2 regions of the Devosia chinhatensis genome follow, and region 2 is predicted to be linked to the other one. Evidence: predicted binding sites of a transcription regulator. Region 2 holds the regulator's gene; the other holds the start of a gene.
The links. Region 2 encodes LexA, which represses DNA repair genes until DNA is damaged. Its sites were predicted from a motif close to TGTTCNNNNTGTGTTCNG; they were not measured.
Positions count from the first base shown of each region.

Region 1: a site for LexA is predicted at 2,459-2,476, ahead of VE26_RS01740 (LexA family protein). Genes of this name have one in related genera too.

Region 1 covers NZ_JZEY01000054.1:332,568-340,510, reverse strand. The annotation lists gene VE26_RS01755 (hypothetical protein) at 315-584, opposite strand; gene VE26_RS01750 (metallophosphoesterase) at 667-1,212, shown strand; gene VE26_RS16940 (hypothetical protein) at 1,233-2,387, shown strand; gene VE26_RS01740 (LexA family protein) at 2,518-2,970, shown strand; gene VE26_RS01735 (Y-family DNA polymerase) at 2,967-4,229, shown strand; gene VE26_RS01730 (DUF262 domain-containing protein) at 4,322-6,118, shown strand; gene VE26_RS01725 (thermonuclease family protein) at 6,166-6,687, shown strand; gene VE26_RS01720 (hypothetical protein) at 6,681-6,941, shown strand; gene VE26_RS01715 (hypothetical protein) at 6,928-7,494, shown strand; gene VE26_RS01710 (hypothetical protein) at 7,585-7,943, shown strand, end outside.
Region 2 covers NZ_JZEY01000054.1:1,371,987-1,379,929, forward strand. The annotation lists gene VE26_RS06590 (peptidylprolyl isomerase) at 1-74, shown strand, start outside; gene trpE (anthranilate synthase component I) at 101-1,609, shown strand; gene VE26_RS06600 (anthranilate synthase component II) at 1,742-2,341, shown strand; gene trpD (anthranilate phosphoribosyltransferase) at 2,341-3,360, shown strand; gene trpC (indole-3-glycerol phosphate synthase TrpC) at 3,357-4,172, shown strand; gene moaC (cyclic pyranopterin monophosphate synthase MoaC) at 4,169-4,651, shown strand; gene VE26_RS06620 (molybdopterin molybdotransferase MoeA) at 4,648-5,850, shown strand; gene lexA (transcriptional repressor LexA) at 5,933-6,649, shown strand; gene VE26_RS06630 (IlvD/Edd family dehydratase) at 7,139-7,943, opposite strand, start outside.

The DNA.
Region 1 (7,943 bases), 1.0 Mb from region 2:
TGGTCCCCTGCCCTGTGATGACCATGAAGCGCGTGTTGGTGCGCTGGCGCATCGAGTCGAGGAGGTTGCAGAAACGCTCGACATCGGCGTCGTCGAGGAAGGGTCTTGCCTGGAACGCAGATTGAACCGAGACGTCTAGGAGTTGACGATCGCTCTCAGCGATATCCGGTGAAGTCGCCTTAGCGCAAACCCTTGTGTCAATTCTCTATTGTCATCTGCCGACTGGTGGTTGGTGGTGATGGTGAAAACACCAAAGTTGTGCTTTAACAACCAATGTTCTGCACTGACCACCAATCGGTAATCATTGTTCACGCCTAACGAAAGACCCGGACGGAAGCGGTATCGGTCTGGTTTTCGGGTGTTTCAGCTCTTTTTTGCTCACTTCTTGGTCCAGTGAGTTCGCCTTCGAGCCGGTCCAGCGCTCTGACATCGAGGCCAACCGATTTCATGCGTTGGTAGAGCTCGACAAGACGAAGCCGTCGCCTGATCGTCTCGTCCATGGCATCTCCGCGCATTCTGCGCTGGAGCGCCCAGCCCAATGCGGCCAACACCGTTCCAGTCGCCGTTGCCAATATCTGCAGCATCTGCTTCCTCCTGATGGACAAAGCATAAGCCTTTGGCCGACGCCGGGGATAAACTGCACCACTGAATTGAGAGGCACCTGGCATGAGCAACGCCAACCTGACAGTGATCGACCATAGGCACTGGTTCGTCGGTGATACGCACTTCGGTCATACCGGGATCCTCGATATGGCGGCACGGCCCTACCCTGGCATCAAGGCGCACGATCGTGACCTTGTCCGCAAATGGAACGACCTGGTTCAGCCTCGGGATACGGTTTGGCACCTGGGTGACGTAGCCGGAGACGATGTACCATTCGATGAGGTAGCGACGAACTTCAAACGCCTCCACGGGATCAAGAGGCTGATCGTGGGCAACCATGATGGGGAGGAAGTGCGCACAAAGCTGGACTGGGCAAGCGTCGACGACATCCGCACCCTCGTGGCGCGCGACTGCAAGGTCGTCCTCTGCCACTACCCGCTTATGGAGTGGGAAGGCTACTTCTCGGGTGACCTGCACTTCCATGGGCATACCCATGACCGGATCCCCTCCACGCGCCGCCGGTGGGACTGTGGCGTTGATCACCAGTCGTTCCTGCCGATGACGTTCAGCCAGATTACGAAGCGCATGGCGATGTTGCAGGATGTTTAGGACATCTACGGGAGAGCAAATTGAGTAAGATGGTGGTGCTTAAGCCGATCGTGTGGAACTCGAACGGCTATCTCTTTCCAACCGGAGATGCCACGTCGAGCGGGTATGCAGGGGATCACGGCTATGGGCACGAGGAGTGGAACGGCAGATCCGATTGGGTTTGGAAAGGTTGGAAGGTATTCCATACCCAAGGCAAGGGTCAGATGTTCCAATATGCCGAGGACGGTGACCTTGGGATCGTGATGACCACGATGCTGGAGGGGCGGTTCTATGCCGTTGGGGTAGCTTGCGCTGTATACACCAACACGGATGAAGACCGAGATGCGATAGCGCGGGATCTCAAGTTACGTGCCTACGGCGCCGAGCTTTGGAAGCTTGAGGGGATAAGACAGCGAAAGTCCAGCAAGTCGGAGTTCGACAGGCATTGGAAAGGTGCGCACAAGTGGGTGCAGTGGCGTTGCCCGCAGACGCATTACGCTTGGTTCAGCAAACCTGTGCCGATAATCCCCGACGACCTCATTCCGTCCTCAGATCCCGCGAAGCCCCGTCAGGCGATCGTAAAGATGCACGGCAGCTACCAGGCTGTCAGGCCCGACCAGGCGCTTTCCATCATCGCCGACGCACTGCCGTCTTCCCACCCAATTATCGGTTGGCTTTCGACAGACGACTTCGACGAAGTCTCTGCGCCGCACGTGCGGAACGCGCCGCCCCCACGCGGCGGTTCTGGCCGTAGTGCCGCGACCGCAAGCGATCCCTATACGCGCTACCTACAGGAGAACGAGTTCCAGATTACCCCGAAGCACCACCACTTGCAGACGGCCTTCGAGGACTTCCTGGAGGCTTCTGGTGCAACGGGCATACTACCTAACCTTGAGCGCGTGGACCTGAGGTACGAGGATGCCGAGATCGGGACCGTGCTGGTTGAGGTGAAGCCGAGCGACCCTGCTACGGTGCGGTTCGCGATACGAACTGCTATCGGGCAACTTCTGGATTACCGACAGAAACAGGCTGGCGACCCGAAGCTCCTCATCGTCGTGGGCTGCAAACCCTGCGCGCACGACTTGGCGCTTGCAAATGAAAATGGGTTCGGCTTGGCCTGGCAAGCCGATGATGGCTTCGAGACGAGCTGGCCTGCTGTCGGAGTACGAACGCGCCGGCGGCCCCGTCATCTGTAATGCTCCGGCAGGACAGGTGCCCTTCGCTGGCCATCAATAGCCACTGCTGTCAACCGCATCAGCTCAAATAGTGTTCTTGTTTTGTTCGTAGCCATCGCTCATCCTGAAAGGAATCGACGACGGAGACGATATGGACCTCACCACCGCCATCGCTGACCACCGCATGCCGGTGCCCGTGTCCTCGCTGATCCAGCTGAGCGTGCCCCTCGTCGGTCAAACCGTCCACGCCGGCTTCCCCTCGCCGGCAGACGACTTCATCGAGGACATGATCGACCTGAACCAGGTGCTAGTTCAGAACCCGACCGCGACCTTCCTGTGGCGGGTCGTCGGCGACTGCATGATCGACGTGAAGATATTCCCCGGCGATGTCGTCATCGTCGACCGTTCGTTGGCGCCCAAGCATCGGTCCATCGTTCTCGCGATCATCGACGGCGAACCAACACTCAAGCGCCTCCATCGTCGTGGCGGCGTCTTCGTGCTGCAGAACGAGAACGCCAAGCTGCCGCCCTTCCTGATCTCGGAAGGGACAGAAGTATCTGTGTGGGGCGTGGTGACGGCGACCATCCGCGATCTCAAGAAATGACTGCCTTCGCGCTGGTCGACGGCAACAGCTTCTACTGCTCCTGCGAGCGCGTGTTCGATCCGCGGCTCGAGAAGCGTCCCGTCATCGTCCTCAGCAACAACGACGGCTGTGCCGTGGCGCGCACCAACGAGGCAAAAGCCCTCGGCATCCGCATGGGCCACCCGTACTTCCAGATCAAGGACCTGTGCCGGCGCGAAGGCGTGGTGGCGCTGTCCAGCAATTATGCTCTCTATGGCGACATGAGCCGGCGCCTGAACCAGATCTACGACCGCTTCAGCCCGGACGTAGAGATTTATTCGATCGATGAAAGCTTCATCGACGTCAGCCGGCTGCCGGTGAAGGACCGCACCACCTGGGCGAAGGACCTGCGGTCGACGGTCAAGCAGTGGTCGGGCATCCCGACTTGCGTCGGTATCGGCCCAACCAAGACCCTTGCCAAGCTCGCCAACAAGGTGGCCAAGAAGCTGGCCGATGGCGTCCTTGATCTCAGCGGCTCCACCGAACGAGAGCGAGTAATGGCCGACTTCCCGATCGGCGACGTCTGGGGCATTGGGCCCGCCAACCAAGCCAAGCTCGCCGCCATGGGCATTCAGTTCGCCGGTCAGGTGCGAGACCTGGAGCCGCGGCAAGCCCGGCAGCTCATGACCGTCGTCGGCGAGCGGCTAGTGCATGAACTCAATGGTCGATCGTGCCTGCCGCTTGAGACCGTACCGCCGGTGCGCCAAGGATGTGCCGTCACTCGGTCGTTCGGGCAACGCGTCACCCGCAAGCCGGAGATGGAGCAAGCCGTAGCCGGCTACGCCACTCGTCTTGGCGAGAAGCTCAGGCGCCATGGCCTCGCCACCGACCAGGTCACCGTCTTCATGCACACCAGCCGGTTCGACGACGATGAACCGCAGCGCAGCGTATCGATGACCGTGGATCTGCCCGAGGCCACCAACGACACTCTGACGTTGATCAAGGCCAGCCGGCGCGCCGTCGACCAGCTCTGGAAGTCGGGATACCGCTACGCCAAGGCCGGCATCGTCACGCAGGACCTGGTGCCGCCATCAGGATCGCAGCAAGCCTTGTTCGATGGTCTCGACCATGAGCGAGCCGCACGGGTCATGCAGGCGCTCGATGAAGCCAACAAGCGGTGGGGGCGGGCCACCGTCTTCCCGGCGGCGATGGGGATCAAGCGCGAGGCGTTCTCAACCAAGTTCGAGATGCGCACGCCGCGGTACACGACGCGGTGGGACGAACTGCCGGAATGCCGGTGAGGTTGTACCCTCTATCCTTACCGCAGCCCTCTGGACTTGCGATCAGAACCCCATGAATGTGCGTGCTGTCAGCAGCTTAGATCGAGTTTGAAATGCCCATCAGCATTGGCGCCAATACCGTCGGCGGGATATTCGCCACCAACTGTTTCCGCGTTCCCCATTACCAGCGGGCCTACGCCTGGGAGAGCGATCCTCAGCTGCAGGATTTTCTAAACGATCTGGTATCGCATCCAACGTCCGCCAGCCGCCCGTATTATCTGGGCACGGTTCTACTCACGCGATCCGAGTCCCAGCCGTATGCGCGACTGACGCAGTACGACGTCGTGGACGGGCAACAACGACTTACGACGATCTCAATCTTCACACGTTGCCTGCTGGATAGGCTGTCGAAGAACCCGGAACAGACCGAGACCGTCACCGAATTCACTTACGGGCTACTGTTCTCGATGGGCAAGCTGAGGTTGTTTCGGACGGTGGAGGAGGACGATGCGTTCTTTGAGCGCTTCGTGACTGGAGACGATCACGCAACCGACAGCGACTGTAACTCGCCCTCTCAGCACAGGCTCACATCAGCCAAACGCTTCTTCGATCACCAGCTCGAGCAGTTCAGCGACGCTCGGCTTGTTGAATTGTTGAACACTCTCTTCAACAGCACGATCCTGATCTACGCTGTAGACAGCCCGATCGAGGCAACCCAGATTTTCGAGTTCCAGAACGACCGAGGCAAGCGTCTCACCAATTTGGAAGCCTTGAAGAGCTTCCTGATGCACGGGCTTTATCTTCATTCCGATGAGAACACGGAGAACAATCTCCGGTATGTGCAGCAGCAGTTCGCCCGGCTGTATCGCACTGCTGAAGCGATCGAAGGTGAACCGCTGGCGCCAGGTGAGGATCAGCTTCTTGGCTACTACTGCGCCGCTTACCTGCCGCCAGTGTTCTTTGGTGATGAAGAAGGCTGGCGTAAGCCGAAGGAGCTGGTGCGGCACCTCCTCCAGACGCCAAAATACCTCAAGAACGGCGACCGCAGTGAGTTGATCAAACGCTTCTCTGCCGAGTTGGCGGACGCATTCGGTGATGCTCTGCAGATCCTGAGATCGCGCGCAGGAGCCAATCCGGTGGCCAGTCTCTCCGTACTAGGGCGGACCGCTATCTTTTGGCCGCTCCTCATCAAGACCTGGCGGCACTCACAGCTTCATCGGCCAAGTGAGTTCAGCCGTGTCACCGCCGAAATGGAGCGCTTCGCCAGTGCCAGTTCGCTCGCCGGTGTAAGAGCCGACACGGGCGAGAGTGCTGTCCGGCGGCTGGCCAACGAATTCTCAGGCAACCTCGACGCCGTCATAGCAGAATTGGTCGCAATGCGAGCCAAGCACAGGATCCCTGACAGGGTGCTTGCCACCATAGATGATCGCGAGTTCTATCAACTGGGTCGTACCGCTCGTTATGTTCTCTGGAAATACGAGAATCACCTGCGGTCGTTGCCTGGGTGCAGGGAGCAGCTACTCAGCTGGAAAGAGCTCGTCCAGAGTTCCAACACCGCCGAGCAATATGGGGTTGATCACATAACCCCCCAGGATTCCAGCGACGCGATGTTGGATGCCATGACCCGTTGGGATCCCACCAGCCTCGATGAGGTAGAGGGCCCTTTTCGTGACGTGTTCCTTCATCGATTGGGGAACCTCGTTCTAGATACACGTTCCACCGGTGCAGCGAAGGGGAAGAAGTCGTTCAGCGATCGGGTAGCCAACTATTCGAAATCGACGTTCGTCTCTCAAAACGAGTTACTGACCAAGTATGCCTCCAAATCAGTGGATGGTGATCTACTCTGGGACGCAGACTCCATCCGAACTCGACACAAGGACCTGAAGCAGTTTATCACCCAGCATCTTTGAGGCATGGATGAAAGCAAACGGAAACCCTTGGCGTATAGTCTTCGGCCATGTCGGTCATTCGTTTCAAACCTAAGCGTCGTCCTACAAGGCATCAGCAGAAGTCCGGTGACCACCTGACGACGGCGCTAGCCGTTGCGGCGTTGTTGAGCGTCTGCACCTTGGGATGGATCGCCGCCGACACCTTTCTGCCTGGCGGCGGACAGGCAGTCGTCGCATCCGAGATGCGTGTGCAGTTCCGCATGTATGGATCCGGTCAGCGCCACACATGCGTCGTTGATGGCGACACTGTCTGGCTCGACGGCATGAACCTCCGGCTGCAGGCTTATGACACGCCCGAGCCGTACAACGACATCTGCGGTGGAGCACAGGAGGTGGCCTTGGCCAATCGTGCCAGCGCCCGCCTGCTCGACCTGCTGAACAGCAACAGTTTCAGCGTCGAGACTTTCGGCACCGACCGTTACGATCGCACCCTTGCCACCATCCGAATTGGCGGCACCGATGTCGGCGATATCTTGATTTCGGAAGGCCTCGCCCGTCGCTGGCCCGATGGCAACGAGTTCTGGTGCTGATGCGCGTCCCCGTCGTCGATCCCAGGCGCGACAAGTTGATCCGCCATTTCGAGAAGAAGCTCGCCTACTTCCGAGGCATCCCCGCACACCGGCGCACCGATGAAGCCGCAGATGAAGGCGAAGCCACCTGCCGGTCGATGCTGGCCGGGCTGCGTGCTCCCAAGAGTGGGGATCGTGACGATGCCACCGGTGCGCTGACGCTGGACGCGTGGCTCGACGCGATCGAGAAGGAGAACGGCAGTGACCAGGGATGAGGTTATCGCCTCCGCTGCTACGGCGATCTTCGGCAAGCCGCTAGTGACCAACGTCTACCGGTCCGTGATCGTCGAAGCCATAATCGCCGGCGCGCTGACGGACTGGACCTGGTGCAGCGCGGACTATGCTGAGCACGACTTCATCAACGCCGATGGCATGAGGCTCGAGGTCAAGCAGTCGGCGATGAAGCAGACGTGGGTCACCAAGGGCGAGCCCAAGCCCTCCTGGGACATCGCTCCACGCAAGCAGGTCTGGCGGGATGACAGGTGGGTGGATGCGCCCGGACGGAACGCGGACATCTACGTTCTGGCCCTTCATGCCGTCATAAACGACACCGCGGACCACAGGGAGCCCTCGCAGTGGTCCTTCTTCGTGATCCCTGCCTACCGCCTGCCAGCATCGAAGCGGTTGAGCCTTCCTGCGGCTAAGTTGCTGGTGGAGCCGGTTGCGATCGACGAGCTGCCTCGGGCCGTGGGCGAAGCCGTTGCGCAGGCTTCTGCAGCGGAGCGGTTCACATGGAAACCTGGTGACCTACAGGTCACGATGAGATAGCTGGGGAAATCGCTCATCCAGCCAGGTAGTTAGCACTCCTTTGAATACGACTCGGCGACCTCGCGTCCTCCAATATTCCGGAGGACGCCAATGCCGAGAACCCGATCCCTCACGCCCAAGATGATCACGGACTTCTGCCGCCTGCGTCTCAAAGGTGTGCTGGACGAGCAGGAGGTGGCTGCGGTCTCCACCTACCTCAACGGCCTGCTCGAGCTGATGGCGTTCCCGCCTTATAGGGGCAAGTGGATCGACTGGGCCGAGGTCTCTGGCACAGCCGGTGTCGACGAGACCCGACTGCGCGCCGCACGGTATCAGCTGCAGCCCATCTTCGATGCGCTGTCGCGGAACGTGGCGCTGGAGGACGCCTCGGAGCCGGTGCGACCGCCCAAGACCAGGCTGGAACCCCGGACCTCAAATACTCTGGTGGAACCCAAGCGTTCGCGGCGCGG
Region 2 (7,943 bases):
TGCGTGACGATGCCGGCCTGCGTGTAAACCAGCAGGCGCTGCGTCAGCTGCTCGTCCAGAACTTCGGCGAATAGACTTCAAACCAACGGAACCAGATCAAATGGGCGACGACTTTTCCAAGACCTTTGCCGCGCAATACGATGCCGGAAAGTCTGGACTTGTCTGGCGTCGCGTCGTGGCGGATCTGGAAACCCCCATCGGCACCTATCTCAAGCTGGCCGCGGGGCGCACGCATTCCTTCCTGCTCGAAAGCGTGCAGGACGGCACGACCCGTGGTCGCTATTCCATCATCGGTCTCCTGCCCGATCTGATCCTTAAGGTCGAGAACGGCGCCGCCGCGATCAATCGCCAGGCCCAGTCGTCCCCCGACGCTTTCGAACCTGTCGACGCCATGCCGCTCGATGCCCTGCGCAGCCTCGTGGCAGAAAGCCAGATCGACATGCCCGCGGGTCTCCCGCCGCAATCGGCCGGCATTTACGGCTATCTCGGCTATGAGATGGTCCGCTATATGGAAGTGCTGCCCAACGGCAACCCGGACGATCTCAAGACGCCCGAAGCCGTGCTGATGCGCCCCTCCCTGCTCGCCATTTTCGATACCGTCAAGGACGAGCTATATCTGACGGCGCCGGCCTATGTGCGGGCCGGCATCAGTGCCCAGCAGGCGCTCGAGGCTGCCGAAAGCCGGATCGACGACGCCATTGCCCGCCTGTCGCGCGCCTTGCCGACGACGCCCGCCTTGCCGGACCTCGAAGCCATCGAGGTCACCAGCAACACCTCGCGGGAGGATTATTTCGGCATGGTCGCCCGTGCCAAGGACTACATCACGGCCGGGGACATCTTCCAGGTCGTGCTCAGCCAGCGCTTCTCGGCAGACTTTACCCTGCCCCCCACCGCCCTCTACCGGGCGCTGCGCCGCACCAATCCCAGCCCTTATATGTATTTCCTCGATTTCGGCGACTTCGCGGTCGCCGGCTCAAGCCCGGAAATCCTGGTGCGGGTCCAGGACGGCGACGTCACCATCCGGCCCATCGCGGGCACCCGCAAGCGCGGCTCGACCCCCGCCCGGGACAAGGAACTGGCGGATGAATTGCTGTCGGACCCCAAGGAATTGTCCGAGCACCTGATGCTGCTCGATCTGGGCCGCAACGATGTCGGCCGCGTTGCCAAGACCGGTAGCGTTAAGGTTACGGACAAGTTCTTCCTCGAATATTATTCCCACGTCATGCACATCGTTTCCAACGTGGTCGGCGTGCTCGATCCGCAATATGATTTCGTCGACGCCCTTTCCGCCGGCTTCCCCGCCGGCACCGTCTCGGGCGCGCCCAAGGTTCGCGCCATGGAGATCATCGACGAACTCGAAACCTCGCGTCGCGGCATCTATGGCGGCTGCGTCGGCTATTTCGGCGCCGATGGCACCATGGACACCTGCATCGTCCTGCGCACCGGCATCGTCAAGGACGGCAAGCTCTATGTGCAGTCCGGCGCCGGCATCGTCGCGGACAGCCAGCCCGAGCTGGAACAGCTTGAATGCGAGAATAAGGCGCGGGCCCTGTTCAGCGCCGCCGAAGAGGCGCTACGCTATGCCGGCGAAGCGAAGGTGGGACAGTGAGCACGATCGTCGGCACACACCATGTCATCCCCGCATATGCGGGGCCCTCCGTTTTTCGATGGCGGGGTCAGCTCTGATAAAGAGGTTCCTGCAAGCGCGGGAACGACCCCATGGTTAGGAAGCAGCGCCCAAATGACCAAGACCCTCGTCATCGATAATTACGACAGTTTCACGTACAACCTCGTCCATTTCCTGGGCGAACTTGGCGCCGACATCACTGTGCGCCGTAACGACAAGATTACCCTTGAGGACATCGCCGTCATGGCGCCCGAGGCGATCGTTTTGTCCCCCGGCCCCTGCACCCCGAATGAAGCTGGCATCTGCCTTGCTGTCATTGACCGCTTCAAGAGTGAAATCCCGATGCTGGGCGTCTGCCTCGGCCATCAGGCAATGGGTCAGGCTTTGGGCGGCGACGTCATCCGCGCACCCAGCCTCTTTCACGGCAAGACCAGCAGGATCACCCACAACGGCAAAGGCATTTTCCGCGGCCTCAATGCCGGCTTCGAAGCCACGCGCTATCATTCGCTTATCGTCAAGGCCGAGACGCTGCCCGATGTCCTCGAAGTCACCGCCACCACCGACGATGGCCTCATCATGGGCATGCAGCACAAGTCCCTGCCCGTTCATGGCGTGCAGTTTCACCCCGAGAGCATCGCCTCCGAAAACGGCCATGCCCTGCTGCAGAACTTTCTCAACATCGCCCGCGACTTCAACAGCAGGAAGGCGGCGTAATGGACATCAAGTCGGCTCTGAACAAGATCGCGTCTCGCCGGGATCTGACCGGTGAGGAAATGCGCGGCGTCATGCGGCTGATCATGGCCGGGGAAGCCACGCCCAGCCAGATCGGCGCATTTCTCATGGGCATGCGCGTCAAGGGGGAAACCGTGGTGGAGATCGCCGCCGCGGTGTCCATCATGCGCGAACAGATGATCCCCGTTGCCGCCCCCGAAAATGCCATCGACATCGTCGGCACGGGCGGTGACGGCGCCGGAACGCTCAACATTTCCACCGCCAGCGCCATCGTCGTCTCCGCCGCCGGCATCCCGGTTGCCAAGCATGGTAATCGCGCTTTGTCGTCAAAGTCCGGCTCCGCCGAAGCCCTGCAGGCCCTTGGGGTAAAGCTCGATCTCAGCCCCGACGCCATTGCCCGCTGCGTCAGCGATGCCGGCATCGGCTTCATGTTCGCGCCCAATCATCACCCGGCCATGCGCCATGTCGGCCCGACTCGCGTCGACATGGGCACGCGCACCCTCTTCAATCTCTTGGGCCCCCAATCCAATCCGGCTGGCGTCCGCCGCTATGTCCTGGGTGTCTATGCCGAGGAATGGGTCGAGCCGGTCGCCGCTGCCCTTCTCGCCAACCGTGCCATCAAGGCCTGGGTCGTTCATGGCAGCGATGGCCTCGACGAGATCACCACCACCGGCCCGACCCATGTCGCCCAGATCGAGGGCGGCAGCCTCACCACGTTCGAGATCACGCCCGAGCAGTTCGGCATCCAGCGGGTCACGCTAGACGACTTGCGCGGGGGCGATCCGGCCGACAACGCAGCCGCGCTCACTCGGCTTCTCGATGGCGCGCCCGGCCCCTATCGGGACATTGTTCTGATGAACAGCGCCGCAGCCCTTTTCGTCGCCGACAAGGTGCCTGATCTTGCACAAGGGATCACAATGGCCGCCGAGGCCATCGACAGCGGCAAGGCCAAATCAACTCTCGCCCGCCTCGTGGCGGTATCGAACGGACGAGCGGAATGACCGACTTTCTCAAGCAGATCGAAGCTTATAAGCGCGCGGAAATCGCCGCCGCCAAATCCATGCGACCTTGGGCCGAAGTGGTTGCCGAGGCCCATGACCAGCCGCCTCCGCGCGGCTTTCTCAAGGCCCTCAAGGACAAGCGGACCAGGGGCGAATACGCGCTCATCGCCGAGGTGAAGAAGGCCAGCCCCTCCAAAGGACTGATCCGCGCCGATTTCAATCCGGCCCAGATCGCCCGCGACTACGAAACGGCTGGTGCGGCCTGCCTTTCCGTGCTCACCGATCGCCCCAGCTTCCAGGGCTCGCCGAGCTACCTGATCGAGGCCCGCGCCGCCACCAACCTGCCGGTGCTGCGCAAGGATTTCCTGTTCGAAACCTATCAAGTCGCCGAGGCCCGCTCCTGGGGCGCGGACTGCATCCTGATCATCCTCGCCGCCATTGGCGACGACGTGGCCCGCTACCTCATCGACGCCGCCAATGAATGGGGCATGGATGCGCTGGTGGAAGTCCATGACCGCATCGAACTGGACCGTGCCTTGGCGCTCGAATCGAGGTTCATCGGCATCAATAACCGCAATCTGCGCACCTTCGAGACCACGCTGGAAACCACTATCACCCTGGCGGCCGGCATCCCCGACGGCGTCACGCTGGTCAGCGAAAGCGGCATCGTCAACCACGAACATCTGCGCATGCTCGACGACCGCTGCGGCGTCGCCACGTTCCTTGTCGGCGAAAGCCTGATGCGACAGGAGGATGTCATTGCCGCCACGCGCACCCTGCTCAAGGGCGCTCCCGAAACGGTCAGCCCATGACTTCCCCGCGCCTCACCCATCTCAATGACAAGGGCGAGGCCCACATCGTCGATATCGGTGACAAGGCGGTTACGCGTCGCCGGGCTGTCGCGCAGGCACGCCTGTCCGGCCAGGCCGAGACCATCGCCACGATTCTCGAAGGCGGGCTCAAGAAGGGCGATGCGCTGGCCACGGCCCGCATTGCCGGGATCATGGCTGCCAAGAAGACCGCAGATCTCATTCCCCTGTGCCACCCCATCCCGCTGACCCATGTCAGCGTGGACATAAAAGCCGATGGCGAAGCCTCATTACTGATCCTCGCCAGCGCCGAAACCACCGGCCAAACAGGTGTGGAAATGGAAGCCTTGCTGGCCGCGTCCACCGCCGCGCTCACCCTTTACGACATGGCCAAGGCCATCGATCGCGCCATGGTCGTGTCCGATCTTTGCCTGGTCGAAAAGTCGGGCGGCAAGTCCGGCGATTTCGTGCGCACGTCATGAGCCTCCTGCCCGTCGAAGACGCCCTCAGGGCCATTCTCGCCCATGTGCCCGAAATCGTGGCCGAAGAGGTCCCTCTGTCTTCCGCGGAGGGTCGCGTCCTGGCCCAGCCGCTCCTCGCACGCCATGACCAGCCGCCCTTCGATGCCAGCGCCATGGACGGCTATGCCATGCGCGCCGCCGATGTCGCGGAAGGCGCACGCCTGAGGATCGTCGGGATGTCTCAGGCCGGCGCCGCGTTCGCCGGAAGCATTGCTCCAGGGGAAGCGGTTCGCATCTTCACTGGCGCGCCCGTGCCCGCCGGCGCCGATACCGTCATCATGCAGGAACAGGCCGTGCGCGAGGGCGATTTTGTCCGGTTCACTGCCCCTGCCCGCCTTGGCCACAGCATCCGCCCGCGCGGCAATGATTTCACCAATGGCCAGAGCCTCATCGACATCGGCACGCGCCTGACGCCCATGCGCATCGCGGTGGCCGCTGCCGCAAATGCCGCGACGCTCGCCGTCTCCCGCCGCCCGCGGATCGGCCTCCTGGCCACCGGCGACGAACTGGTTCTGCCCGGCACGCCCCTTGGCCAGGATCAGATCGTGGCGTCCAACAGCTTCGGCCTCGGCGCCATGCTCGCCCCCTATGCCGAAGCGATGACCGACCACGGCATCGTCGAGGACCAAGCTAACGCTCTTCGCGACAGGCTGGAGCACGCCTTTGCCGCCGCCCCCGACATTCTGATAACCACCGGGGGCGCATCGGTCGGCGAACACGATCTGGTGCAGGATGCCTTGAAAGATATGGGCGTCACCCTCGACTTCTGGCGCATTAACATGCGACCCGGAAAGCCGCTGATGTTCGGAACGCGCGGCAAGACGCTCGTCTTCGGCCTGCCCGGAAATCCGGTGTCGGCCATGGTGACGGCGTTGGTCTTCATCAAGCCGACCCTGCGCGCCTGGCTGGGTCTCGATGAGCCCGAGCATTGGCGTCTTCCGCTGGCGGCCGATACGCCGCCAAATGCCGCCCGTCGCCATTTCATGCGCGCAAGCCTGGTCCACTTGCCGGAAGGACCGCACCTCCTGCCGATTGCCCAGACCGACAGCGGCCACACCTCGTCCTTGGCGGGCGCGGACATGCTGATCGTGCAACCCGAGAACGATCCCGGCCAGCGCGCGGGCACGCTCGTTGAAGCCCTGCCCATCGACGCCTTCTAGAATTCCGCACGGGTTATTGCAGAACATAAATGGAACACTTATAGTCGTTCCGTCTATGTTCCGATTCTGGGGTCGAGGGCCGATGCTGACGCGCAAACAACATGAATTGCTGATGTTCATCCACGAAAGGATGAAAGAAAGCGGCATTCCGCCCTCCTTCGATGAAATGAAGGATGCGCTTGATCTGGCGTCCAAGTCCGGCATCCATCGTTTGATCACTGCGCTGGAAGAGCGCGGGTTCATCCGCCGTCTTCCCAATCGCGCCCGCGCGCTTGAAGTCGTCAAGCTCCCCGATTCGATGAACCCGTCCCTGGGCGGTCGCAAGGCGCGCTTCGAGCCCTCCGTCATCGAGGGCAATCTGGGCAAGGTGGCGTCCCCGCCGGCCCGCTCGGGCGGTCTGTCCGATGATTATGCCCGTCCGGTTTCCATTCCCGTCATGGGGCGCATTGCCGCTGGTACGCCCATCGAGGCCATTCAGAGCCATTCCCACACCATCGCTGTGCCGCCCGAAATGCTCGGCGCAGGCGAGCATTATGCCCTTGAGGTGCGTGGTGATTCGATGATTGAAGCCGGCATTTTCGATGGCGATACCGTGCTCATCAAGAAGCAGGAACATGCATCCACCGGCGAGATCATCGTGGCGCTTGTCGATGATGAGGAAGCAACCCTCAAGCGCCTGCGCCGCAAGGGCGACACGGTGGCCCTCGAGGCGGCCAACCCCGCCTATGAAACCCGCATATTCCCGCCGGATCGGGTGAAGGTCCAGGGTCGTCTCGTGGGCCTGCTTCGCAAATACTGAGCAAATGTCTGCGCTGTCGGAAAGGCCCGCCCATGGCGGGCTTTTTGCGTTTGCGCCCGATTGTCACCAAGCCACTTATCCCCGGCACCATTCGCTGAGCCTATCCTTGCGCCATTGCTTCCTGAAGCGCGGTCATGACGAGTGGTTGGGCGGCAATGGCAGGTGATGTGGGGTCGCCCATATCGAAGCCCGTTTTTCTCCCTGCAGACCCATAAGCCGGGCTGCGGATTGCCAGGATGGTGGCTGTCTTGCCATCTCGGCGACATCTTGCGGCAACAGCGCCGGAGATGAAGTCCAGTCGATCCGGTGCGGGCAGGCATGTCGGCACGGGGCGAGAGAAGCGGAACACTGGCCTGTCGACCCGGCGAGGCGGACGTCTCACCCCTTTTGCGCACCTTTTACCCGAGGCCACGCCTCGCCGGGTTCGCTTCGAAAAAAAAGCCGGCCCCAATCATCTCGGGGCCGGCCATATGTGATGGCGCGAAGCAATCAGTGATTGTCGCGCGGAATGCCTTCATTCTGGGCGATCCGCTGATACTTGACCGCCGGACGTAGAACCGCGCCGCTGCCGAGCTGGTCGACCAGCCCGCGCTGAATCTCCTGCCAGGGTGTCTGGTGCTTGGGGAATTTGTAGCCGCCATCGGCCTCGAGAGCCGCACGGCGTGATGCAATTTCCTCATCCGAGATTAGGATATCGGCTTCGCCCTTGTTGAGGTCGATCCGCACCCGGTCGCCGGTCTTGAGGATAGCGAGGTTGCCACCCGCCGCTGCTTCCGGCGACGCATTGAGAATGGAAGGCGAACCCGATGTGCCCGACTGCCGACCGTCACCGATGCAGGCCAGCGAATGCACGCCCTTTTTGATCAGGTAATCGGGCGGCCGCATGTTGACGACTTCTGCGGCGCCCGGATACCCGATCGGGCCCGCGCCGCGCATGAACAGCAGTGTATGTTCGTCGATCTCGAGCGAGGGATCGTCGATGCGGTGGTGATAGTCCTCCGGACCGTCGAACACCACCGCCTTGCCCTCGAACATACCCGGATGAACCGGGTCCGAGAGGTAGCGCTCCCGGAACTCGGGCGAGATCACGCTGGTCTTCATGATGGCGTTGTCGAACAGATTGCCCCGCAGCACCAGGAACCCGGCCTCCGCCTTGAGCGGATTGTCGAAGTGCCGGATGACCTTGTCGTCCTCGATCACCGTGTTCCGGCAATTCTCGCCGATGGTCTTGCCGTTGACCGTGGGCGCATTCTCGTGGATCAGGCCCTGGCCCATCAGCTCGTTCACCACCGCC